Regions from separate parts of the Variovorax sp. PvP013 genome, predicted to be linked through region 3. Evidence: riboswitches for the same ligand, from Rfam matches in the RefSeq annotation. Region 3 holds a riboswitch; each other region holds the start of a gene.

What was found. A riboswitch is a leader RNA that binds a small molecule or an ion and turns the genes downstream of it on or off. The one in region 3 is predicted to bind cobalamin.
Region 1: another riboswitch for cobalamin. It lies ahead of cobO (cob(I)yrinic acid a,c-diamide adenosyltransferase); the one in region 3 lies ahead of ABID77_RS17765 (TonB-dependent receptor).
Region 2: another riboswitch for cobalamin. It lies ahead of ABID77_RS05025 (TonB-dependent receptor domain-containing protein); the one in region 3 lies ahead of ABID77_RS17765 (TonB-dependent receptor).

Annotation. Positions count from the first base shown of each region.
Region 1 is NZ_JBNDLF010000008.1:71,831-79,694, forward strand. It holds gene ABID77_RS18215 (LysR substrate-binding domain-containing protein) at 105-1,004, opposite strand; gene ABID77_RS18220 (class II aldolase/adducin family protein) at 1,144-1,956, shown strand; gene ABID77_RS18225 (MFS transporter) at 1,998-3,305, shown strand; gene ABID77_RS18230 (Lrp/AsnC family transcriptional regulator) at 3,336-3,770, opposite strand; gene ABID77_RS18235 (AI-2E family transporter) at 3,918-5,807, shown strand; cobalamin riboswitch at 5,836-6,092, shown strand; gene cobO (cob(I)yrinic acid a,c-diamide adenosyltransferase) at 6,177-6,755, shown strand; gene cobW (cobalamin biosynthesis protein CobW) at 6,821-7,864, shown strand, end outside.
Region 2 is NZ_JBNDLF010000001.1:1,041,577-1,049,440, reverse strand. It holds gene ABID77_RS05045 (malonate--CoA ligase) at 1-1,428, shown strand, start outside; gene ABID77_RS05040 (catalase family protein) at 1,409-2,521, opposite strand; partial or broken gene ABID77_RS05035 (cell division protein ZapA) at 3,167-3,406, opposite strand; gene ABID77_RS05030 (DUF904 domain-containing protein) at 3,403-3,675, opposite strand; cobalamin riboswitch at 3,715-3,956, shown strand; gene ABID77_RS05025 (TonB-dependent receptor domain-containing protein) at 4,030-5,955, shown strand; gene ABID77_RS05020 (cobyrinate a,c-diamide synthase) at 5,967-7,439, shown strand; gene ABID77_RS05015 (bifunctional adenosylcobinamide kinase/adenosylcobinamide-phosphate guanylyltransferase) at 7,432-7,864, shown strand, end outside.
Region 3 is NZ_JBNDLF010000007.1:156,618-164,481, forward strand. It holds gene ABID77_RS17750 (YkvA family protein) at 1-261, shown strand, start outside; gene ABID77_RS17755 (BrnA antitoxin family protein) at 695-955, opposite strand; gene ABID77_RS17760 (PepSY domain-containing protein) at 1,172-2,719, opposite strand; gene ABID77_RS17765 (TonB-dependent receptor) at 2,728-4,842, opposite strand; cobalamin riboswitch at 5,042-5,309, opposite strand; gene ABID77_RS17770 (xanthine dehydrogenase family protein molybdopterin-binding subunit) at 5,619-7,864, opposite strand, start outside.

The DNA.
Region 1 (7,864 bases), on a different contig from region 3:
TAGGTTCGAGGAGCGCCTCGTCGCGGCATCGTGGAGCCGGCACCGGAACGATCCGGCAGGGTCGGACCGCGATCCGAGGTCCGCGCGATGGACGAGGTCCGGCGTCAGCGGACGCGCTGCGTCGCAAGCGCGTCGAGCAACCACCCCCGGAAGGCCTGCAGCGGGTGGCTGCCGACATCGGACTTGCGATAGCGCAGGAAATGGGTCGGCCGCTCGATCCGGCGGAACGCGGGACCGTCGATCACGACCAGGCGGCCCTGCGCGAGTTCGCTCTCCGCGAAGCGCGTGCTCTCCAGCGCGACGCCCAGCCCGTCCACGGCGGCGGCCAATGCCAGCGAGCCGCGGTCGAACGAGGGGCGGGCGCGGTCGGGCATCTTGGCGCCGTTGAGCTTCCACCAGTCCGACCAGCGCACCGGATTGAGCCGGGAGTCGATCAGCGTGAAGCGCGCGAGATCGGCCGGCCGGTCGACGCGGGCGCCCTCGAGCAGGGCCGGCGCGCACATCGGCAATGTCGACTCGCTGCCCAGCGGCTCGACGACGATGCCCGCGCGCGCCGGCGGCTCGCCATAGGCGATGTCGATGTCGACCTCGCCGATCGCCAGTTCGGACGCCTCGGCGCTGGAGCTCATGCGGATGGTGATGGTCGGATGGGCCTGCATGAACAGCGACAGCCGGGGGCTCAGCCACTTGGCGGCGAAGCTGGGCGCGCAATGCACCGCCAGCTCCAGCCGCTGCGTGGCGGGCCGCAGGGCCGAACAGGCGTCCTCGATGAGGTCGAAGGCGTTCGATAGCTCCTGCAGCAGGCGGCGTCCGTCCTCGGTCGGCTCGACGCGCCGGACGTGCCGGGTGAACAGCGGCCGTTCGAACCACCGCTCCAGCGCGCGCACCTGGTGGCTGATGGCCGAGGGCGTCTGGGCCAGCTCGCCGCCGGCCTGGGCGAAGCCGCCCAGCCGCGCCGCGGCCTCGAAGGCGCGCAAGGCGGAAAAAGAGGGGAGTCGCCGCATGGACCGATGACGTCTTATGGATGAAAAGATTTCACGTATCGATGAAAAGTCGTCGTTTGTCAAGGCGGGGCGGACTCCGGATCATCGCCCGATCGCCCCGCCGCGATCCCTCGTTCCAGACCCCTCCGGAGACCCCGCCATGCTCGACACCACCCAGCGCATTTCCGTCTACCAGCCCGAACAGGTCGGCCTGAAGTTCCCCGAACTGCCGACCTTCGCCACCCACGCCGAGGAGCGCCGCCACCGCAAGGAACGTCTGGTCGCGGCCTGCCGCGCCTTCGCGCAGCAGGGCTTCGACTACGGCTTCGCCGGCCACCTGACGATCCGCGACCCCGAGCGCCCGCACCTCTACTGGACCAACCCGATGTGCGTGCACTTCGCCCAGGTGAAGGTCTCGAACCTGATCCTGGTCGACCACGACGGCAGGGTGGTGGAGGGCGATCACGCCGTCAACCGCGCGGGCTTCGTGCTGCACGCGGCCGTGCACGAGGCCCATCCCGACATCCTGGCGATGTGCCACGCGCACACCGTCTACGGCACCGCCTTCGCCGCGCTCGGCAAGAAGCTCGAGCCGATCAGCCAGGACGCCGCGGCGTTCTACGAGGACCACGTCGTCATCGGCGACGAGGCCGGCCAGGTGGCGGTGGAGGTGAAGGCCGGCAACAAGGTCGCCAACGCCTTCACCGGCGTGAAGGCCGCCATCCACCAGAACCACGGCCTGCTGACCGCCAGCCGCCACGGCATCGAGGCCGCGGCCTTCTGGTTCATCGCGCTGGAGCGCTGCTGCCAGCAGCAGCTGATGGTCGAGGCCACCGGCGTCACGCCCCGGCTGGTGTCGCCCGAGCGCTCGCGCTACAGCCGCGAGCATGTGGGCAGCGAGTACATCGGCTGGCTGCACTTCCAGCCGATCTACGAGCAGATCGCGCGGAGCCAGCCGGACATGTTCGACTGATCCCGATCCGCGACCTCGGAAAAAACAACAACGGAGACACCATGAACACGACCACCCTGCCGCACGGGGCGGCGGCGCAGCCGCGCACGGAAGACGCGGTCTACGCCCGCGTCACCTGGCGGCTGATCCCGCTGCTCTTCATCTGCTACGTGGCGGCCTACCTCGACCGCGTGAACGTCGGCTTCGCCAAGCTGCAGATGCTCAACGACCTGAAGTTCAGCGAGGCCGTCTACGGCCTGGGCGCGGGCATCTTCTTCATCGGCTACTTCGTCTTCGAGGTGCCGAGCAACCTGCTGATGCACCGCTTCGGCGCCCGGCGCTGGATCGCCCGCATCATGATCAGCTGGGGCGTGATCTCCGGCTGCATGATGTTCGTGACGACGCCGGCGATGTTCTACGTGATGCGCTTCCTGCTGGGCGTCGCGGAGGCCGGCTTCTTCCCCGGGATCATCCTGTACCTGACCTACTGGTACCCGGCGGCGCGGCGTTCCAAGGTGACGTCGCTGTTCATGACCGGCATTCCGATGGCCGGCGTCATCGGCGGGCCGCTGTCGGGCTGGATCCTGGCGAGCCTGGACGGCGTCGGCGGGCTGGCCGGCTGGAAGTGGCTGTTCGCCGTCGAGGCGCTGCCCTCGCTGGTGCTGGGCGTGGTCATCCTGAAATACCTCGACGACCGCATCGGCGACGCGACGTGGCTGAGCGCGCAGGAGAAGCGGATGCTCCAGCGCAACGTCGACGCCGGCCAGGCGCAGGTCGAGAGCCACTCGGCGCTGGGTGCCTTCCGCAATCCCAAGGTCTGGATCCTGAGCGCGGCCTACTTCGGCTTCATCATGGGGCTCTACGGCATCGGCTTCTGGCTGCCCTCGCTGGTCAAGGCCTCGGGCGTGTCCGACCCGGCGACCATCGGCTGGCTGGTGGCGCTGCCCTACGCCGCCGCGGTGGCCTGCATGGTGTGGACGAGCGGCCACTCGGACCGCACCCGCGAGCGCCGCTGGCACATCGCGATCCCGGCGCTGGCCGGCGCGGCCGGCCTGGTCGCCAGCACGCTGGTGCCGCAGACGCCGGCGTGGGCCATCGTCACGCTGACCGTCGCGACCATGGGCATCCTGACCGGCCTGGCGCAGTTCTGGTGCCTGCCGCCGGCCTTCCTCGGCGGCGCGGCGGCGGCGGCCGGCATCGCGCTGATCAATTCGGTGGGCAACCTCGCCGGCTTCGTCAGCCCGTTCATCGTCGGCTTCGTCAAGGACGCCACGGGCAGCACCAACGACGGCCTGTTCGTGATCGCCGCCAGCCTGCTGGTCGGCGGAGCCATCGTGCTGTCGCTGTCCAGGCGGGTGCTCGACCGCTGACGACGCCGCGGTCCCGACGGCGCCGCCGCCTCACAGCGGCACCGTCGCCTCCTTGAGCACGCGCAGCACGAAGTGCGACTTGCTGTGCCGGATGCCGGGGATCTTGTAGAGCTTCTCGCGCAGCAGCCGCTCGTAGTCGCGCGTGTCGCGCACGGCGATGCGGATGTAGTAGTCGTAGTCGCCCGAGACCAGGTAGGCCTCCTGGATCTCCGGGATGGTGGCGAGCACCTGGCCAAAGGCGTAGAGCGTGTCCTCGGTGTGGCTCTCCAGCGTGAGCTGCACGATCACCGAGTCGCGATAGCCGATGCGCGCCGGGTCGACGGCGATCGTGTAGCGCTTGATGACGCCCTCGGCCTCCAGCCGCTTGATGCGGCTCCAGCAGGTGGTGGGCGACAGGCCGACCTCGGCGCCGATGTCCTGCAGCGTGCGGCGCGAGTCCTCCAGCAGCAGGCGCAGGATGGCCATGTCGGTCCGGTCGAAGGAGGCTTCGGCGGCATCGCCGGATTTCCGGTTGTTCTTCAAGCTGCCACCTGGAATTCGTGGGGAGTCGGGAGGCACATTCTGCCCATGGCGGCCGCCCGGGCGTGCCGGCCGATCTGCTCCAATCGATCGATGCAAGATTTCCTGTCGGATCGGGGGGTGAGGATCGGCCGCGTGGTGCCGGCGACCTGCGTGCTGGTGCTGCTGCACTTCGGCCAGGACTTCCTCAAGCCGCTGGCCATCGCGAGCATGCTCGCCCTGGTGGTCGCTCCGCTGGTGCGCAAGCTCGCCAGGAGCGGCCTGGGGTCGACGACGTCCACGCTGGTGTCGGTGGCGCTGGTGGCGGCCTGCGTGGTCTGGATGGGCGCGGTGCTGACGATCCAGCTGGTCTCGGTCGCCGCCGACCTGCCCCGCTACCGGGCCGCCATCGAGGCCAAGGTCGACTCGGTCCGGGAGACGGCGGTGCGGCCTTTCGAGCGCTTCGAGGCGCAGCTGCGCAGCGCGGCGCCGCCGGAGGCCGGCCGCGACGGGGCGGGCGCGCCGGCGCGGTCGCGGGCGTCGCAGGCCGCGTCCGGCCGGACGCCGGCCCAGGTCCAGGCACCGGCGCCGACCCCCTCGGCCGCCGACCTGGTCTCGAAGCTGCTGTCCGCGCTGGTCGGGCCGGTCGGGGAGGCCGGCATCGTCTTCGTCCTGCTGGTGTTCATCCTGCTGGAGCGCGAATCCCTCGGCGACCGCTTCATCCGGCTGGTGGGCGAGGCGAAGCTGGGCACCACCGTGCAGGCGCTCAACGACACGGCGCAGGGCGTCTCGCGCTTCTTCCTGTCGCAGTCGATCGTCAACGTCGCCTTCGGGGCGGTCGTCGGGGCGGGCCTGTGGCTGATCGGCATCCCGCACGCGGCGCTGTGGGGCGCGATCGCCGGCCTGCTGCGCTTCGTGCCCTACGTCGGCGTGCTGGGGGCGGCCGCGCTGATCGCGCTGTTCAGCGCCGCGGTGGATCCGGGCTGGAGCCTCGTGCTCGCGAGCCTGGGGCTGTTCCTCGCGCTGGAGCTGACGGTCGCGCACGTGATCGAGCCGCAGGTCTACGGCCACAGCACCGGCCTGGCGCCGCTCGCGGTCATCGTCTCGGCGCTGTTCTGGGGCGCGTTGTGGGGGCCGGTCGGGCTGCTGCTGTCGACGCCCTTGACGCTGTGCCTGGTGGTGGTGGGGCGGCACATGAAGGCGCTGGAGCCCCTGACCATCCTGCTGACCGAGTCGCCCGGCCTCAACGCCGGGCAGCGCTTCTACCAGCGCGCCCTGAGCGGCGGCGCCGACGCCATCATCCGGGACGCGCGCGCCTTCCTGCGCCGCGACAGCTTCGCCCGCTACTGCGACCAGGTCCTGCTGCCGGGGCTGGCGCTGGGCGTGGCCGACTTCCGCGCGGGGCGCATCGACGCGCGGCAGCGCCTGCGCATCCAGACCCAGGTCGTGCGGCTGGCCGAGTCGTTCGCGACGACCAAGCTGGGCTGGCGCGCGCGGCGGCGCGCGTCCATCGTCCTGACCGACGCGCACATCGGCACCCGCCTGCGCCAGATGCGCGAAGCCCGTCTCGGCCGGTGGCAGGGCGAGCTCGACGTGCCCACGGGCTCGATCGTGCTGTGCGTCAGCTCGGGCTCCGACCGCGACGAACTCCTCACCGAACTGCTGGTGCGGGCCCTGAGCGACGCCGACATCGACGCCCGCAGCGTGTCGATGGAGGAGCTGCCCGATCCCTCGCGGGACGACAAGGCCCGGCTGGTGGGCACCGTCTTCGTCGCCTATCCGCCCCAGGCGTCCTTCGCCGCCTGGACCGCGCTGACGGCCGAATTCCGCGCCGCGCTGCCGCACGCCGTGCTGGTCACCATCCGGCTGCCGCTCGACACCGCGGCCGCGCCGGAGGACGCCGTGGCGGCGCAGGTCGACCTGGTCCTGCATTCGTACGCCGAGGCCGAGACCTTCATGCTGCAGGGTGCCGGCGCGGCCGCCCCGTCGTCCGCCCTGCCGTGACGGCCGACCCGGCCGTGCCCGGGCGTGCGGCTATGATCGCCGCGTTGGTGCTCGCCCCGGCTTTCCGGTCGGGGCAGTTCAACGGGAATCAGGACAGGCGTCCGCGGCGATCCGTCCGCGCGCCTCAACCTGAGCTGCCCCCGCAACGGTAAGCGGACGCGAGCTTCCTGCTCGCTGCTCGTGTCGACAGACCACTGGGTGAACCCCGCGCAAGCGGTGCCGCCCGGGAAGGTGACACGGGTCGTCTCCGCCAGCCCGGATACCGGCCAACGAGGTGGCGTGCCGCATGCGTGCGGCGCGCCGGATGGTGCGGATCTGCGGGGAAGCAGGCGAGCACGACCGACCGGTGTTCCTCTCTTGAATCAAGTTCTGCCGTCCGAGCCGGGCCCGTCGCGCGCCCATGGGCCGTCGCGCGACGACGTCGCCGGTGTCCGATCCGGCCTCGTCACGGTGCTGACCGGCACCGGCAAGGGCAAGAGCACGACCGCCTTCGGGCTCGCCATGCGCGTCCACGGCGACGGCGGGACGCTCAAGATCTACCAGTTCATGAAGGTGCCGACAGCACGCTTCGGCGAGCATCGGCTGTTCGCGCAGCTCGGCCTGCCGATCGAGGGCCTGGGCGACGGCTTCAGCTGGAAGAGCCGCGACCTGGACCGCTCGGCCGCGCTGGCGCTCGACGGCTGGGCGCGCGCCGAGGCCACCGTCCGCGCGGGCGCGCACGACATGGTGGTGCTCGACGAGATCATGTACCCGCTGCGCTACGGATGGATTCCGCTCGAACGCATCCTGCGCTGCCTGCGCGAGCGACCCCCGCACGTGAGCGTCGTGCTCACCGGACGCAACGCCCCGGCCGAGCTGATCGCCATCGCCGACGAGGCCACCGAGATGGCCCTCGTCAAGCACCACTTCAAGGCCGGCGTGCCGGCACAGCGCGGCATCGAGGACTGACGCTCCCGCGTCCGCCCCGATCCATCCACCAGCACCTTTCCAACCCGACGCCGGAGAACACCCCCATGCAAAGTCGCAAGATCCCCGCCACCATCGTCACCGGCTTCCTCGGCAGCGGCAAGACCACGCTGCTGCGCCACCTGCTGCAGAACGCCGAAGGCCGGCGCATCGCCGTCATCGTCAACGAGTTCGGCGAGCTGGGCATCGACGGCGAGCTGCTGCGCGGCTGCGGCATCGGCTGCGACGAGACCGGCGCGCCCGACGGCCAGCTCTTCGAGCTCGCCAACGGCTGCCTGTGCTGCACCGTGCAGGAGGAATTCGCGCCCGTGATGGAGCAGCTCGCCGCGCGCCGCGACCGCATCGACCACCTGGTCATCGAGACCTCCGGCCTGGCGCTGCCCAAGCCGCTGGTGCAGGCCTTCCAGTGGCCGGCCCTGCGCAACGCCTTCACGGTGGATGCCGTCATCACGGTGGTGGACGCGCCGGCGGTGGCCGCCGGCCGCTTCGCCGACGACCCGCCGGCGGTGGACGCGCAGCGCCGCGCCGACGAGAACCTCGACCACGACTCGCCGCTGTCGGAGCTGTTCGAGGACCAGCTGGCCACCGCCGACCTGGTGGTCGTCCACAAGACGGACGGGCTCGACGCCGCCGCCCTGGCCGCGGTGGAGGCCGTCGTCCGCGCCGAGACCGCCGCCGGCGTGAAGCTGGTGCACGCGCAGCACGGCCGCCTCGACCTGGGCGTGCTGCTGGGCCTGGAGCGCGCCGTGGAGGATGCGATCGACGGGCGCCGGACCCATCACGACGAGGAGGAGGACCACGACCACGACGCCTTCGACTCGGTCTCGGTGACGCTCCGGGTGCCCGGACGCGACCGCCTGCTGGCGGTCCTGCGGGAGCTGGTCGAGCGCCACGAGATCTACCGGGTCAAGGGCTTCGTGGCCTTGCCGGACGCCGCGATGCGCCTGGTGGTGCAGGGCGTCGGCGCGCGCTTCGACAGCTACTTCGACCGGCCCTGGCGCGCGGACGAGACACGGCAGACGCGCCTGGTGCTGATCGGCGCGGCGCTCGACGGCGCCGTGCTGCAGGCCGAACTGGACGCGGAGCTGGGC
Region 2 (7,864 bases), on a different contig from region 3:
CAGGTCGAGAAATCGGTCGAGGCCGTGGCGCTGTACCTGGCGACCTTGCGCGCCGGCCATGTCTTCCTGCCGCTGAACACCGCCTACCGCAGCGCCGAGATCGCCTACTTCATCGGCAACGCCGAGCCCGCCGTGATGGTGTGCAGCAGCGCCAACGCCGACTGGGTGGCGCCGATCGCCGTGGCAGCCGGCACGCGCCACGTCTTCACGCTCGACGACGACCGCAGCGGCAGCCTGCTCGACGTCGCCGCGCAGTGCCCGGACCGGCACGCGCCGGCGCACAAGGCCGACGACGACCTCGCCGCCATCCTCTACACCAGCGGCACCACCGGGCGCAGCAAGGGCGCGATGCTCACGCACCGCAACCTGCGCTCCAACGCCGAGGTGCTCAAGGACTACTGGGGCTGGGTCGAGGGCGACGTGCTGATCCACGCGCTGCCGATCTTCCACGTCCACGGCCTGTTCGTCGCCCTGCACGGCGCCCTGCTCAACGGCAGCCGGATGATCTGGTTCGACCGCTTCGACCCGAAGCGGGCGGTGGCGCGCCTGGCCGACGCCACCGTCTTCATGGGCGTGCCGACGCTCTACGTGCGCATGCTGGTCGAGTCCGGCCTGACGCGGGAGGCCTGCGCGCGCATGCGGCTGTTCATCTCCGGCTCGGCGCCGCTGCTCATCGAGACCTTCGAGACCTGGCGCGAGCGCACCGGCCACACCATCCTGGAGCGCTACGGCATGAGCGAGACGGCGATGCTGACCTCCAACCCCTACCGCCCGGTGCAGGGCGAGCGGCGCGGCGGCACGGTGGGCTTTCCCCTGCCGGGCGTGAGCCTGCGGGTGCGCACGGCCGACGACGGCGGCGGCGGCGAGTTCCGCGACTGCGTCACCGACGAGATCGGCGGCATCGAGGTGGCCGGACCCAACGTCTTCGCCGGCTACTGGCGCATGCCGGAGAAGACGCGCGAGGAGTTCACGGCCGACGGCTTCTTCAAGACCGGCGACGTCGGCCGCATCGACGGCCTGGGCTACGTCACCATCGTCGGACGCAGCAAGGACCTCATCATCAGCGGCGGCTACAACGTCTATCCGGCCGAGATCGAGGGCGCCATCAACGAGCTGCCGGGCGTGGCCGAGAGCGCCATCGTCGGCGTGCCGCATCCGGACTTCGGCGAGGTGGGCGTGGCGCTGGTGGTGGGCCGCCAGGGCGAGCGGCCCGACGCGGAGGCGATCCTGGCGGCGCTGAGCAAGCAGCTGGCGAACTTCAAGATCCCCAAGCGCTGCTTCGTGGTCGACGAGCTGCCGCGCAACACCATGGGCAAGGTGCAGAAGGCCGCGTTGCGCGAGCAGCACAAGGGCCTGTTCGCCGGCAGCACGGCGGCCGCCGGCGCGGGCAACGCCCGCTCCGAGCCGATCAGGCCGGCAACGAGGTGAGCGTGTTCGGTTCGTCCACCGACACGCCGTTGGCGTTGCTGCGGAACTGCGCCGCCATGTCGTAGACCGCCTTGCGCACGCGCATGATCGAGCCGATCGGGCGGTGCGCGGCCAGCGCGTGCCAGGGCGAGAACGACATGCCGTCGTCCACCGCCGCCGAGCGCGCCGGGCTCCAGGCGACCTGCGGCTGCGCGCTCAGGCGGGCCACGGTGACGAAGGGGCTGCGGTCCTCCGGCCATTCGACCGAGGCGTCCTCGATCGGCATGGCCTCGATGTCGGTGCACAGCTGCACGCGCAGTTCCCACTCGCCGCCGTTGTGGGCGAAGTGCCGCAGCACGGCCTCGCGGATGACGTCGGGTCCGTCGCCGAGGTCCAGCAGCGTGCCCGTCAGCGCCACCAGTTCGGCCGACACCGGCGCCAGCGACAGCTTGGCCATGTAGGGGCCGTGGAGCAGCGGCACCTGCGTGTAGAAGGTCTCGCCGAGGATGTGGGTCGCCGGATGGCCGCCCATGGTCTTGAACGTGGCGACCTCGCCGCCGGCCTTCTCGACCAGCGTCTCCAGTCCGCGCAGGGCGGCCGACAGCACCTTCTTCAAACCCGGCGCCTTGTCGGTGGTCGCGGCCAGCAGCTTGAGCGGACGCAGGAAGGCCTTGGCCGTGGGCGCGCTGAACACCGGGCCGTTGACCAGCACGAAGTCCTGCGTGACGTCGCCCTCGGAGCCCGAGACGCGGTCGCCCTCGACGCCGACGACCTTCAGCGCGACCCCGCGCGGCGTGGAGACGGCGTCGTCGAGCAGGTCGCCCGGCGTGGTGGAGAAGCGCATGGCCACGGGATAGGTGCCGGGCTTGGCGAACAGGCCCTGCGCCAACCGTTCCGGCAGGCCGTCGAGCACCTTCAATTCGGCCAGCAGCAGGCCGTGGCTCTTGGCGTGCACGCTGCGGTAGGCATGGCCCTCGTCCCTGTGCACGATCTCGCTGATCCGGTGCAGCGCCTCCTTGAGTTCCTGCGTGGTCTTCGATTCGTCGTCCTCGAGCGATTCGTGGGACGGCTGGTAGCGCAGCGGCTCGGCGGCGTGGGGCAGGGGAGCGGACATGGTGTTGTTTTCCTTCGTGGGTGGACGCGGCGCGGACGGCCTTCGGGCGGCGCGGCCCGCGGGGGCGCCGGTCAGTATTCGAAGGAGGGGAAGCGGGAATCGTCAGCGGCGCCGACGAGGCCGTGTCGGACGACGTGGCGTCGACCGGAAGGGAAGAAGGTGTCTGCGAATGTGCACCGGACCCGCATCCTGAACCAGGGTTCAGGTGGGCGAGGGCAGCCACGACTTCGGGTTCATCTGACGCGAGATGATCACGCCCGTCGAGCGATGTACCAAGCCCGGCTCCGGAGAGCATTGGAACAAGGAAATATTAAGCCCGGCGCGCACCGCAGACGGGGACGATTCTATGCGCCGGAGTCCGGCGTACGTGCCGGTTCAAGGCAAATGAGGGTCGCCGGCAAGGGCTTGATCGAGGCGCTTGACGAGGTCGTCGAGACGGTCCCGCGGCGCGGCCGGAGGGGATGGCGGCGGCAGCGCCGCCCGGCGTGCCTCGGCGTCGGCCTGCGCGCGGGCCGCGGCCTCGGCCTGCAGCCGGGCGTCGGCCTCCGCGCGGGCGCGCGCCATGGCGGCGGCCTCGATGTCCGCCTTGAGGCGGGCCGCCGCGGCCGCTTCGAGCTGGGCGTGGGCCTGGGCGGCGAGGTGGGCGGCGGCGGTGGCCTCCGCCGCGCTCGCCTCGGCCGCGGCCGTCTGCTGCCCGAGGTCGTAGGCCAGGTGGAGCGAGGCCAGCACGGCGATGCGGTCGCGCGCGCGCACCTTGCCGGCATCGCGGATGCGGCACATGGTGAGGTCGACGCGCTCGACGGCGTCGCGCAGTCGCGCCTCCCCGCCCTCGGGGCAGCCGAGCAGGTAGCTCTGGCCCATGATCTGGACTTCGATCTGCTTCATCGAACGGCCGCGAAGGCGGCGGGGGAAGGGGGAGCGGGCGGTGCCGGCGTGGTGGCGCCGTCGTGCGACGGGTCGGCCGGCAGGCGCTGCAGCACGGCGTCCAGGCGCACGCGGGCTTCGGCGAAGCGGGCGAGGAGCGCATCGCGCTCGTGCGCCAGGGCGGCCACCTGGTCCTGCAGCTGCGCGTTGGCGCGCAGGACTTCCTCGTGGCGCGCCAGCAGGCGCTCGACGCGCTCGGCGATCTGGTCGATGGGGCTCGGGTCGGACATGGAAACGATTGTATGAGCGCGATTCCGAAAAGGGCCTCCCGTAGAATCCGCCGCGTTGGTGCTCGCGCCGCGGTTCACGCGGCGCAGTTCAACGGGAAGCAGGAGCCACACGCCCCCCGGGCCGCGGCCAGCCTGCGCTGCCCCCGCAACGGTCCAGCAGACGGCGTCCTCACCGGCGCCACCTCCGCCAAGTCGCCACTGGGCGCCCTGAAACAGGTGCCTGGGAAGGCGGTGGAGGATGCGCTGCAAGCCCGGATACCGGCCAACGAGGTGACGGCGCCCTGTGCGCCGTCGTGACACCCAGACGTCCGGCGGGGAAGCCGGACAGGGTCTTGATTCCGAGCCTTCCGTTCCATGACGAATCCCGTTTTCCCCGCCGGCGCGCGCCGGTCCGCACCCGCACGTCCCCTGCCCCTGGCGCTGGCGCTCGCCGCCGCCTGGCCCGTCCTCGCGACGGCCCAGGCCCTGCCCGCCGACGCCACGCTGCGCGAGACCGTGGTCACCGCCACGCGCGTCGAGCAGCCGCTGGCCGACCTGGTGGGCGACGTCTCCATCGTCGACCGCGCCGCCATCGAGCGCAGCGGCGCGACCGGCGTGGCCGACGTGCTCGCGCGCCTGCCGGGCATCGAGATCGCGCGCAACGGCGGCATCGCCGGCACGAGCAGCGTCTTCGTCCGCGGTGCCGAGTCGCGCTTCACGGCGGTCTACCTCGACGGCGTGCGCATCGACTCGCAGTCCACCGGCGGCGCCGCGTGGGAGGCGATCCCGCTGGCGCAGATCGACCGCATCGAGGTGCTGCGCGGTCCGGCGGCGGCGGTCTACGGCTCCGACGCCATCGGCGGCGTGGTGCAGCTCTTCACCCGGCGCGGCGAGGGCGCGGCCCGGCCCTACGTGGGCGTGGGCATCGGCAGCCACGACCTGCGCCGTATCGAGGCCGGCGTGAGCGGCTCGGCCGGCGTCGACGGCGCGGTCGACTATTCGCTCGGCGCCGCCCGCGAGCGCAGCCGGGGCTTCGACGTGCAGCCGCTCGCGCTGCGCGTGCCGTCCGCCGACGGCTTCACCAGCCCGGACCGCGACGGCTATCGCATCGACTCGGCCAACGCGCGGCTGGGCCTTCGCATCAGCCCGACGCAGCGCATCGAGGCCACGCTGCTGGCCAGCGAGAACCGCGCCAGGTACGACGATCCGGCCTTCGCCGCGCGCGCGCCGGCCGCGTTCGACGACGACGTCAGCACCACCCGGCTGCGCACCGTCGGCGCGGCCTGGATCGCCCGCTGGAGCGACAGCTACAGCACGCGCGTGCAGGTCACCGACAGCCGCAGCACCTACGAGACGCAGCCCTCGTTCTACCGCACCGAGACGCGGCTGCGCGGCTACCTGTTCCAGAACGAGCTGCGCCTCGGCGCGCACCGGGTGACGGCCGCGCTGGAGCGGCGCGAGGACGCGCTCGACAACGCCGCGACGGCCTTCGGCGCGCGCCTCGCGGGCGACCGCGCGCAGAACGCACTGGCGCTGGGCTACGGCTTCGTGCAGGGGCCGCACTCGGTGCAGCTGCATGCGCGCCACGACGACGACAGCGAGTTCGGCGGCAAGTCCACCGGCAGCGCCGCCTACGGCTTCGCGATCACGCCGCAGTGGCGGGCCACCGCCTCGGTGGGCAGCTCGTTCCGCGCGCCGACGCTCTATCAGCGCTTCAGCCAGTACGGCGTCGCCGGCCTGCAGCCGGAAGAAGGAAAGAACGTCGAGGTCGGCCTGCGCTACACGCAGGGCGCGACCACCGCCGGCGTCGTCGCCTACCGCAACCGGATCACCAACCTGATCGCCTTCGGCGCGCCGGGACCGTGCCTGGACGACTTCGGCTGCTACGGCAACACGGCGCGCGCGCGGTACGAGGGCGTGACGCTGTCGGCCGGCCACCGCATCGGCGACGTGACGCTGCGCGCCTCGGCCGACTTCCAGGACCCGCGCGACCTCGACACCGACCGCCAGCTCGCGCGCCGCTCGCGCCGCCACGCGACGGTGGGCGCCGACTGGCGCCTGGCCGGTTGGACCCTGGGCGCCGAGGTGCAGGCCTCGGCCCTGCGCTACGACGACGCCGCCAACACGCGCTCCTTGGGCGGCTACGCGCTGCTGAACCTGTCGGCGACGACGCAGCTCACGCGCGAACTCGGCCTGGTCGCGCGCATCGACAACGTCGGCGACAAGGACTACCAGCTGGCCCGCACCTACGCGACGGGTGGCCGCCGCGGCTACGTCGGTGTGAAGTGGACGCCGCAGTAGGCGTGACGACGGTGCCGGCGCCGGGGGCGGACGGCGTGATCCGTCGCGCCGCCGTGCTGGTGGCCGCGCCGGCCTCGGGCCAGGGCAAGACGACCGTCGCGGCGGCGCTGGCGCGGCTGCACGCGCGCGCCGGGCGGCGCGTGCGGGTCTTCAAGTGCGGGCCGGACTTCCTCGATCCGCAGTGGCTGGCGCTGGCCTCCGGCGCGCCGGTGCATTCGCTGGACCTGTGGATCAACGGCGAGGCCGACTGCCGCGCGCGCCTGCACGCGGCCGCCATGTCGGCCGACCTGCTGATCGTCGAGGGCGTGATGGGGCTGTTCGACGGCCGTCCGTGCGCGGCCGACCTGGCCGAACGCTTCGGCCTGCCGGTGCTGGCGGTGATCGACGCGCGGGCGATGGCCGGCACCTTCGGCGCGCTGGCCTTCGGCCTGCGGAACTTCCGCCCCGGCCTGCCGTGGCTGGGCGTGCTGGCCAATCGCGTCGCGGGCGAGCGCCACGCCGACATGCTGCGCGAGGCGCTGCGGGAACCGGCGCAGTGGCTGGGCGGACTGCCGCGCGGCCCGGCGTTCACGCTGCCGGAACGCCACCTGGGCCTGGTGACGACCTGCGACACCGCCGACGCGCTCGCGCGCCTGGACGCCGCCGCCGATGCGCTGGCCGCGACGCCGCTGGGGGCGCTGCCGGTCGAGGCGCTGCCTCGGGTGCGCTTCGACGCGCCGCGTCCTGCCGAACCGGCGACGGCGACGACAACCGCGGCCGCGACCGCCCGCCCGCTGGCCGGCCGCACCGTCGCGGTGGCGCGCGACGCGGCCTTCGCCTTCATCTATCCGGCCAACGTCGACGTGCTGGAAATGCTCGGCGCGCGGGTCGTCTTCTTCGCGCCGCTGGCGGGCGACACGCTGCCGGCCTGCGACGCCGTCTGGTTGCCGGGCGGCTATCCGGAGCTGCACGCCGCCGCGCTCTCGGCCTGCGCGCCGCTGCGCAAGGCGCTGGCCGCGCACGCCGCCGCCGGCAAACCGGTGTGGGCCGAATGCGGCGGGATGATGGCGCTGTTCGACACCCTGGTCGCAGCCGACGGCACCGCGCACGCGATGTGGGGCCTGCTGCCGGGTGCCTCGACGATGGGGAAGCGCCTCGCCGGGCTCGGCCCGCAGGTGCTGCGCCTGGCCGACGGCGGCACGTTGCGCGGCCATACCTTCCACTATTCGACCAGCGACACGCCATGCCCGGCGGCGGCGCGCACGTCGCCGCCGCCGGGCCAGCCCGGGGCGACGGCGCGGTCCGGCGAGGCCGTCCTCGTGCACGGGGGCGTGCGGGCGAGCTACTTCCACGCCTGGTTCGCTTCCGACCCGCGCGCGACGGCGCGGCTCTTCGACGCCGCGCCGATCGCCTTCGCGGAAGATGCCGCCACCGCCACCGCTGCCGCCACCGCCACCGCCGACGTGATCGACGCGGCATTCCACGGACCCTCGCGCGATGCCTGAACGCGAACTCATCCTCGGCGGCCAGAAGAGCGGCAAGTCGCGCCGTGCCGAACTGCGGGCGAAGGCCTGGCTGGACGGCGATCCGGCGCGCCGGGCGGTGCTGATCGCCACCGCGCAGCCCTGGGACGACGAGATGCGCGCGCGCATCGCGCGCCACCGCCGCGAGCGCGCCGCGCGCGTGCCGGGCCTGCGCACGGTGGAGGAACCGCTGCGGCTGGCCGAGGCCGTCGCCGCCCACGGCGCGCCCGAGACGCTGGTGCTGGTCGACTGCCTGACGCTGTGGCTGACCGCGCACCTGATGCCGATGACGCCCACGGACCGCGATGCCGGCATCGCGATCCGCGACCTGCTCGCCGCCATCGGCGCCGCGCGCGGCCCGCTGGTGCTGGTGGGCAACGAGATCGGCCTGGGCGTGATCCCGCTGG
Region 3 (7,864 bases):
GCCTATGCCCTGAGCCCGATCGACCTGATCCCGGACTTCATCCCGGTGCTGGGCTATGTCGACGACGTCCTGCTGCTGCCGGCCCTGATCTGGCTCGCCATCCGGCTGCTGCCGTCGCCGGTGCTCGCGCAATGTCGCCTCCGGGCCGACGAATGGATGCGGACGCGAGGAGCCAAGCCCACCAGCCAACTCGGCGCGGTGCTCGTCGTGCTGCTGTGGGCCGGTGCGACCGCGCTGGCGATCACCTGGTGGCTGTCCTGATGCTGTACGTGGGTCGCAGGACCGCGCTAGCTTCACAGCGGCCTCTCCTCGGTGAACTTCGAGTGCTCGGCGCGGCGTTGTAGCAACCAGTGCCAAGTTGGCTGATTCAAGCTGGTGAATCTGAGAACGCTAGCATCTCAATCGCCATGCCTCGTCGCGTGACCGATCGCGCGCCACTACCTGAAGTGTCTTGCTCCATCTTCACGCCAGCCCTGTGAAGGGAAAGGTACAGCTTTTTCGAGAATCGATTCAATGCAATCAATTCGGTTGATAAATCACGGATCATGAGCGTTATCAACATGCTGCTTCGACTGCGTCTTCATACGATTCGACATGGATCTTCCATTGGTGATTGACTTCCAATTTTCGACCAGCAGTCTCGTGATTTCTGAAACCAACGAGCACAAGAAGGACAAGTTGCAGAGCGCACTTTTCAAAGGGTCGAGTGCCGCGCAATGTATTCCTTGAGCGCGCTATCCATCCGCGACTGCCAGCCGTCACCCGTGGCACGGAAGAAGTCCACGACCTCCCGGCTGTAGCGTACCAACAGCAGCACCTTGCTCGAAGCCGACCGCGGTCGGCCACCACGATGGACCCTGGCTTTCGCAAGCATGTCCTCCGTCAGTTCTGGCAGTTCGTCATGGTCCGACTGCGTGAGCTGATGACCATCGACTTTCGTCAGGTCAGAGCCCAAGCCGTGCGCCGATACGTTCCTGTTCGCGTTCGTCGGCTTTCCTCATGCTGAAGATGTGGCGGTCCGTGCCACGCGGTGTGTGGCCGACGACCACCAGAGGTCCGGCCAACCAGCCGAAACCAACGTCCGAGCTCTCTTGGCAGGGTCGAAGGTCACTTTCATGGAGTTGTTGTCGCTACGATAACCAGAGGCTGCACCGGCGACCCTGATCGTTCGCTAGCCCACTTGGGTTCTCACTCGACGTCGCCGTTGACGTCGCAACCATCGCCAGCCGACGACGACACCGCTGGCCGAAACGACCATGCCGATGACCGACAGCGTCCAGACGACGATGTCCCAGGCCGGCCGATGCGCGATCAGCCACGGGAAATCCAGGCTGTGCGCGGCATTGAAGAGCCATCGCCGCAGACGCGTCGTGCGGTCGCTGCTGCCGACGATCTGGCCGTCGGTCGGGTCGATGTAGACCCAGCTGCCCGCCGGATCGTCGAAGCGGATGCGCCACACGGGCAGGACACGCTCCCGGTGGTGTCCATACCAATGGAAGTCGGCTCGCGTCTGCAGCGTGGCGTCGACGATCGACGCGCCAGGACGCAGTCGCATGGCGGCACGAACCAGTTCCTGGCCTTCAATGCCAACGTGTGCGCCCGACGACGCATCCACGACTTGCACGGCCGCTCGCGCATCGCGCAACCGCAGCAGCGTCCGACCGTCGAACCACAGAAGCACAGCCTCGCGCGGTGCAGCCAGGTCGGTGCCCACGGACACAGCGATGGGCGGCCAAGGAATGTCCGGCGTGCCGGCATCGATGCCGGCGTACCGCGCCAGTGCGGCGGCGTCGGTGCCACCCCGCTGGAACCAGCCGTTGGGATTCATGGACAGCCACCCGCTCACGATCCAGGTCAACACGAAGAAGCCGCCCACCAGACCGGCGACATGGTGCCAGGCCATCCAGCCGGTGTGGGGCGTGGCCGAGCCGCGGCGGTAGCGCCGCCGCAAGCGAAGACGCAGGATGCCGATCACGATGCCCGTCACGGCCGAGACGATGCATGCCGCCGACAGCCACACCACCACGTCGTGCCACAGCGGGGGGTCGGCGCGCAGCGGCGTGAAATAGATCCAGTGCGGCACCGACCCCAGCCAGTTCCAGAAGCGCTCGGCACGCGTGGTATCGCGCACCACCTCGCCATTGCGCTGGGACACGTAGAGTTCCGTGCCTTGCGCATCGCCCACCGCGATGCGGTGCAGCGGCCGCAGTGCATCCAGGCCCTGGGGCACGGTCCACTGATCGCGCGCCAGCGTCTCGACCCAGAACGCCTGCGGATGACCCGAGAACGCACGCGCGACGGCCGTGGCCTGGGCGGCATCGACATCGCCCAGGACCTGACCCGTGCGGGCGGACACCGTGAGGCGGCCGCCGCGCGCGTCCACGATGCGCCACACCGGTTCGAAGCCGAGGCCGAGGCCGGAGTCGGTCCGGCCTGCCTGCATCTCCAACCCGATGCGGCGCGGCGGCAGGTCGCGCACCGTCCCGGGCAGCAGCGCCAGCGCGGCCGCCGGCGCCACGACGGCCTGCTCGAGTCGCAGCGGTGCGAGGCCCGCGAGCCGCTCGACGTCGGTGAGGTTCGGGTACCCCACGTACATCATCACCACGCCCGAAGCGAACCACATGACGAACAACAGACAGCCGCCGATGCCCAGCCACCGGTGCGTCCAGTAGAGCCCGTGCCGCACGCGCGGCCAGGCCCGTCGCCAGAGCGCGGTCATGCCGCGCGTCAGAAGTTCACCAGCGCCGAGAGCTCGACCGCGCGCGGCCGGCCCAGGAGCCACTGATTGCCGCCATTGGAGAACGACACCGGGTAGCGGCGATCGCCGAGGTTGTGGCCGCGCAGCGCGAACCGCAGCGACGGGCTCGCGCGCCAGCTCACGCCACCGTCGGCCACCGCATAGGAGCCGATCTGGCGCGTGTTGGCCGCGTCGACCTGCCGCGCACCCACATGGCGCACGCCGACGTCGGCCTCCCACTGCGGCAGGAAGCGCCAACGCAGCCAGAGGTTGGCCGCCTGCTCGGGCACTCCCGTGGGCGTGTTGCCGGTCCGCGAGATCAGGGCGCCACCCACCACCTCGTTGAAGTCGTCGTAGCGTGCGCGCAGCTTCGCGACGTTGGCTTCGAGCCGCAGGGTCGAGGTCAAGGCCCAGTCGAGCGTGGCTTCGATGCCCTCGGAGGACTGCCTGCCGATCTGCTGGGTGAGGTTCGGATTGAACGTGTCGCGCGAGAGCAGCCTGTCCTTCTCGATGCGGTAGGCGGCCACGGTCCAGGCGCCCCTCTCCTGCGCCAGCTGCCGCTTGTAGCCCACCTCCACCTGCCGGCCGGTGCTCAGGTCGAAGGGCACCTGGGTGGCGGACGTGGTGATCAGCGAGGTCAGCGGATCGGCCGCCCGCGCCACCTGGGCATAGAAGGATTGCGCAACGTCAGGCGCATACACCACGCCGAGACGTCCCGTGGGGAACTCGAAGGTCTTGTCGATGGTGTTGGCCGCATTGAGGAGATCCGCGCGCTCGACCTTCGCGTGGTCCCAGCGAACGCTGCCCACCACCGACCAGCGATCGTTGAATTCCAGCTTGTCCTCGGCGAAGAACGCATGGGTGTTCGTGCGGGTGCGATAGCGCGGCGTGTAGGCCACCGGCGAAGCGTAGAGGCCTGCGTCGAAGACGAAAGGGTCGACCGTCGAGCGTGCGCCGTAGGGCGAGTCGTTGGTGTGCTGGAAATCGATGCGATTGACGTCGAGCCCGACGAGCACCTGGTTGTTCAGGCCGAGCAGGTCGTGCCGGAGCGTGACGTCCGTGCGGTTGCCGATCTGTTCCTGGTCGTGACCGATCTGGAGGTAGTCGCCGCGCGCCACGCGGCGGGTCGCGGCATTGAAGGTGTAGCTTTCGGTGTTGCGCCAGTGACGCTGGCTCGCCAGCCGGTAGAGCTGGTTGCGCACGGTCGCGGCGCTGCCGGGCGCCCACTGCGCGTCGAGGCGGGTCCACCGGTCGTCGTACCGGATCTCGGCGTCGTCGACGTTGTAGTTCTGGCGCAGGGTCCTGGCGTCGAGGCGGCCGTCGATCAGCGGCACGCCGTAGTAGGTCTGTGCCGACTGACGGCCCTCGTCATGGGACAGCGTGAAGTTCAGTCGCGGCGAGACGTCGAGCCGCACCGCGGCGCCCACGGCCAGGCTGTCGGCATCGCCTCGCTGCATGAAGCCGTCGGTGCGACGGTGGCTGACGTCGAGGCGATAGGACAGGCGGTCGTCGATGGCACCACCGCTGCCGAAAGCGACCTGGCGGGTGGCGTCGGAGCCCAGCGTCAGCAGGGCTTCGTTCCGGATCGGACCCTGCATCGGTTTCTTCGGAACGACATTGATCGCGCCGCCGATGGCGCCCTCCCCGTACATCACCGAGGCCGCGCCGCGAAGCACCTCGATGCGATCGATCGACCAGGTGTCGAAGGGAAAGGTCACGGTGCCGGCACCGGCATAGAGCCGGGTGCCGTCGAACAGCTGCATCACCGAGCCATGGCCGGAGAAGCCGCGTGCCGCCATGGCGGTGCCGCCGTTGCCCGGACCCGGGGAACCGGTGATGCCGGTGGCGCGCGTGGCGGCCTCGACCACCGAGACGTCACCGCGCGCACGGATGAGGTCACCGCCGAGCACCTCGATGCTCGCGGGCGTCTCCAAGGGCGTCAGACCCAGCCGGCTGCCGGTCTCGGTGGGCAGGTCGATCGAGAGCGGCGTGTGTCGATCGGCTTCGACCTGGACCTGGTTGAGGCTCCGGTCACTGCCTCCAAAGGTGCGTTCGGATTGCTGGGCGACGACGCCGGCAGGTCCGACGGCCAGACCGATGCTCAACGAAAGGCTGGACAGACGCGTGCGACGACCGGGCACGCTCGCGCAATCGCGCAGGGGCGATGTTCGACTCATTGACTTCTCCTTCGACCCGCGTCCCCGCGGGCTTCGAACCGATGGCGGACGTGCAGGAGAAGGAAATGGACCGGCCGCGCGCGACGAAGCGTGCGAGCTCCTGGCCCGGACACGCCCTCCCGCAAGTCCGATGGCAGTCTCGAAGGCCGGTATCCGGGCTCGCGGAGTGTTCGAGTGCATGACATGCACGCGAGCGGAACCACCTCGCCTTCCCACGCCGATGCGCAGTGGCTGCCTGCTCCTGTGAGGGAGCAGGCCTGAGGGTTTCCATATCCGCCGACCGTTGCGGGGGCAGCGCAGGCTTTGAGACGTCAGCGACGACGTCCCGCACCTGCTTCCCGTTTAACCTGCCGAACCATGGCTGGTTCGGCAGGCACCTTCGGACTGTGACCACCGCAACGGGCATGGGCTCGTCGTGGCAGCGGTCAGATTGTAAGGACGGCTTCTTACCTATGTGTCCGGGAGAGAGGTGTTTCGCCAGACTGGCCAGGCAACTTCATCGCACCGAAGCGAAGGACGATCGCTCGATCAAAGCATCCTGTTTCGCTGATAAATCACAGATCATGGGCGTTATCAACACGCCAAGTCGGTTTACCTTGAAGGCACGGGCAAGGCAAATTCAACGGGTAGGCGCGCGGATCGTTCGCCCACCACGGGATCTCACGTCTGCCTGAAGAAGATGGACATCGTGTTCGCGGATCTCCTCATGTCGCCCTCGAAGTGATCTTTTCCAGCGTGATGGGAAGGCTTCGAATGCGTTTGCCAGTGGCATGGAACACGGCATTGCCGATCGCCGGTGCAACCCCCACCACGCCGATCTCGCCCACGCCCTTGCCTCCAAGGACAGTGGCCTGGAGGTCCGGTATACCAACCGAGATCACCTGGATCTCCGGCACGTCGGCATTCACCGGCACGGCATAGTCTGCGAAATTCGCGTTCACGGTCCGGCCGTCCCGCGGATCGATCCGTCCTTCCTCGAGAAGCGTCTGGCCCAGGCCCATCACCATGCCGCCGATCCACTGGCTTTCGGCGAGCTTGGGATTGAAGATCCGTCCACTGTCGAACGCGGCGACCATCCGCTTGACGCGGATCGTGCCGAAATCCTCGTCGACCCGAACCTCCACGAACTGCGCGCACCAACTGTGCGCCGAGACGCCGCCCTCGACCGCGCCCTTCAGCTGCGCGAAGCTGCGGTCGGCTGCATTTTTCATCGCGTCGGTCGCATCGGCGGCGAAAGTGTTGCCCTCGACTTCCAGCCTGTTCCGGCCGACGGCCTTGAGCAGGTTCGCGATGCTGACACCACCGGCCGGCCGGCGGGTGAGCCGAAGGGTGCCGCGCTCGAAACCGATATCCACCGGCTTCGATGTCGCCAGCGGCGACTTCGGGTCGTTGGCCGCCAACCTGCGCAATGCATCGATCGCGTTTCTCGCCGCCTTGTCGACGGCACTCGCGAGGTTGTTCGCCTGCTGCGAGCCGCCCGCCAGTGCCGAACGCGGAAGCACGGTGTCGCCCAGCCGGACGACGACGTTCGCGACCGGCACGCCCAGCACGTCGGCCGCCGTCTGAGCAAGGATGGTGTAGGTCCCCGTGCCAATGTCGGTCCCCGCGCTGAGCACTTCGATGCGCCCATCGGCATGGAACACGATCTTCGCTTCGCTGGCGGTTCGGATCATGGGATAGGCACCAGCGGCCATGCCGTAGCCGATGAGCTCGCGGCCCTCGCGCATCGAGCGCGGCTTCGGATTCCGGTTCCACCAGCCGATGGCCTTGGCGCCTGCGGCATAGGCCTCGCGCAGTTGCCGCGTGGTCCAGGGGAACTGATTGCTCGGGTCCTTGTCGGCCCAGTTGGCCAAGCGCAGGGCGACCGGGTCCATCTTGAGCGCACAGGCCAACTCGTCCATCGCGCTTTCTAGCGCGAAGGCGCTGGGGTTCTCGCCAGGGCCACGCTTCCAACCGGGCATGACGGTATGGACCGGGACCACGTTCAGGCGCGACGCGAAGTTCGGCGTCGCGTACATGATCTTGGTCACGTTGTTGCAGGCCTCGACGTGCACCTCGTCGATGGCCGTCTCGTTCCAGCTCTCGTGCACGATGGAGACGAGCTTCCCGTCTTTCGTGGCACCGAGCGACAGGTTCTGCCTGGTCGCCGGCCGGCCACCGAGTCCGGTGAAGGTCTGCGGGCGCGTCAGCGGCACCTTGACCGGTCGGCCGAGCCGGCGCGACGCCGCGCAGGCCAGGCCGACGTGCGGATGCGCGCCGATCTTCGAACCGAAGCCACCGCCCACGTAGGGCGAGATCACGCGCACGCGCTCGATGTCGATGCCCAGCCATTCGGACACCACGCTGCGCGCGCCGCCGACCCACTGGCTGGGTTCCCACACGGTGATCCTGCCGTCGTCCCAGGACGCGATGCAGGCATGCGGCTCCAGCGGCACGTTGTACTCGCGGGCGGTGGAGTAGGTGGCATCGACCCTCACCTCGGCGCCGGCGAGTGCGGCGGGCGCCTCACCCCAGACGGCGCCCATGTCGGCGATGGTCTGCGGCTTGGCCTTCGGATCGTCCAGATCCAGGATCGGCGCGGCGTCTTCGTAAGTGACCTTCAGAAGGCTCGCCGCTTCGGTGGCCTGCTCGAACGTGTCCGCCACCACCAGCGCGATGTGCATGCCGTTGAAGCGCACCACGTCGTCCTGCAGCGGTGTGAATTCCTCGGTGGCGCCGCCGCCCTTGCTGTAGACGGTCGGCTTGTTCAGCTTCAAGGGATTCTGCGGCGTGTAGACATCTGCCACGCCCGGCAGCGCCTTGGCGGCCGAGGTGTCGATGCCGACGATGCGCCCGGCCGGCCGCGTCGATTGCACCGTGACGCCATAGGCCAGGTTCTCCAGCTTCTGCTCGATCGCGTACCGGGCCAGGCCGGCGACCTTCAGCGGACCTTCCGCGCGGGAGAACGCGG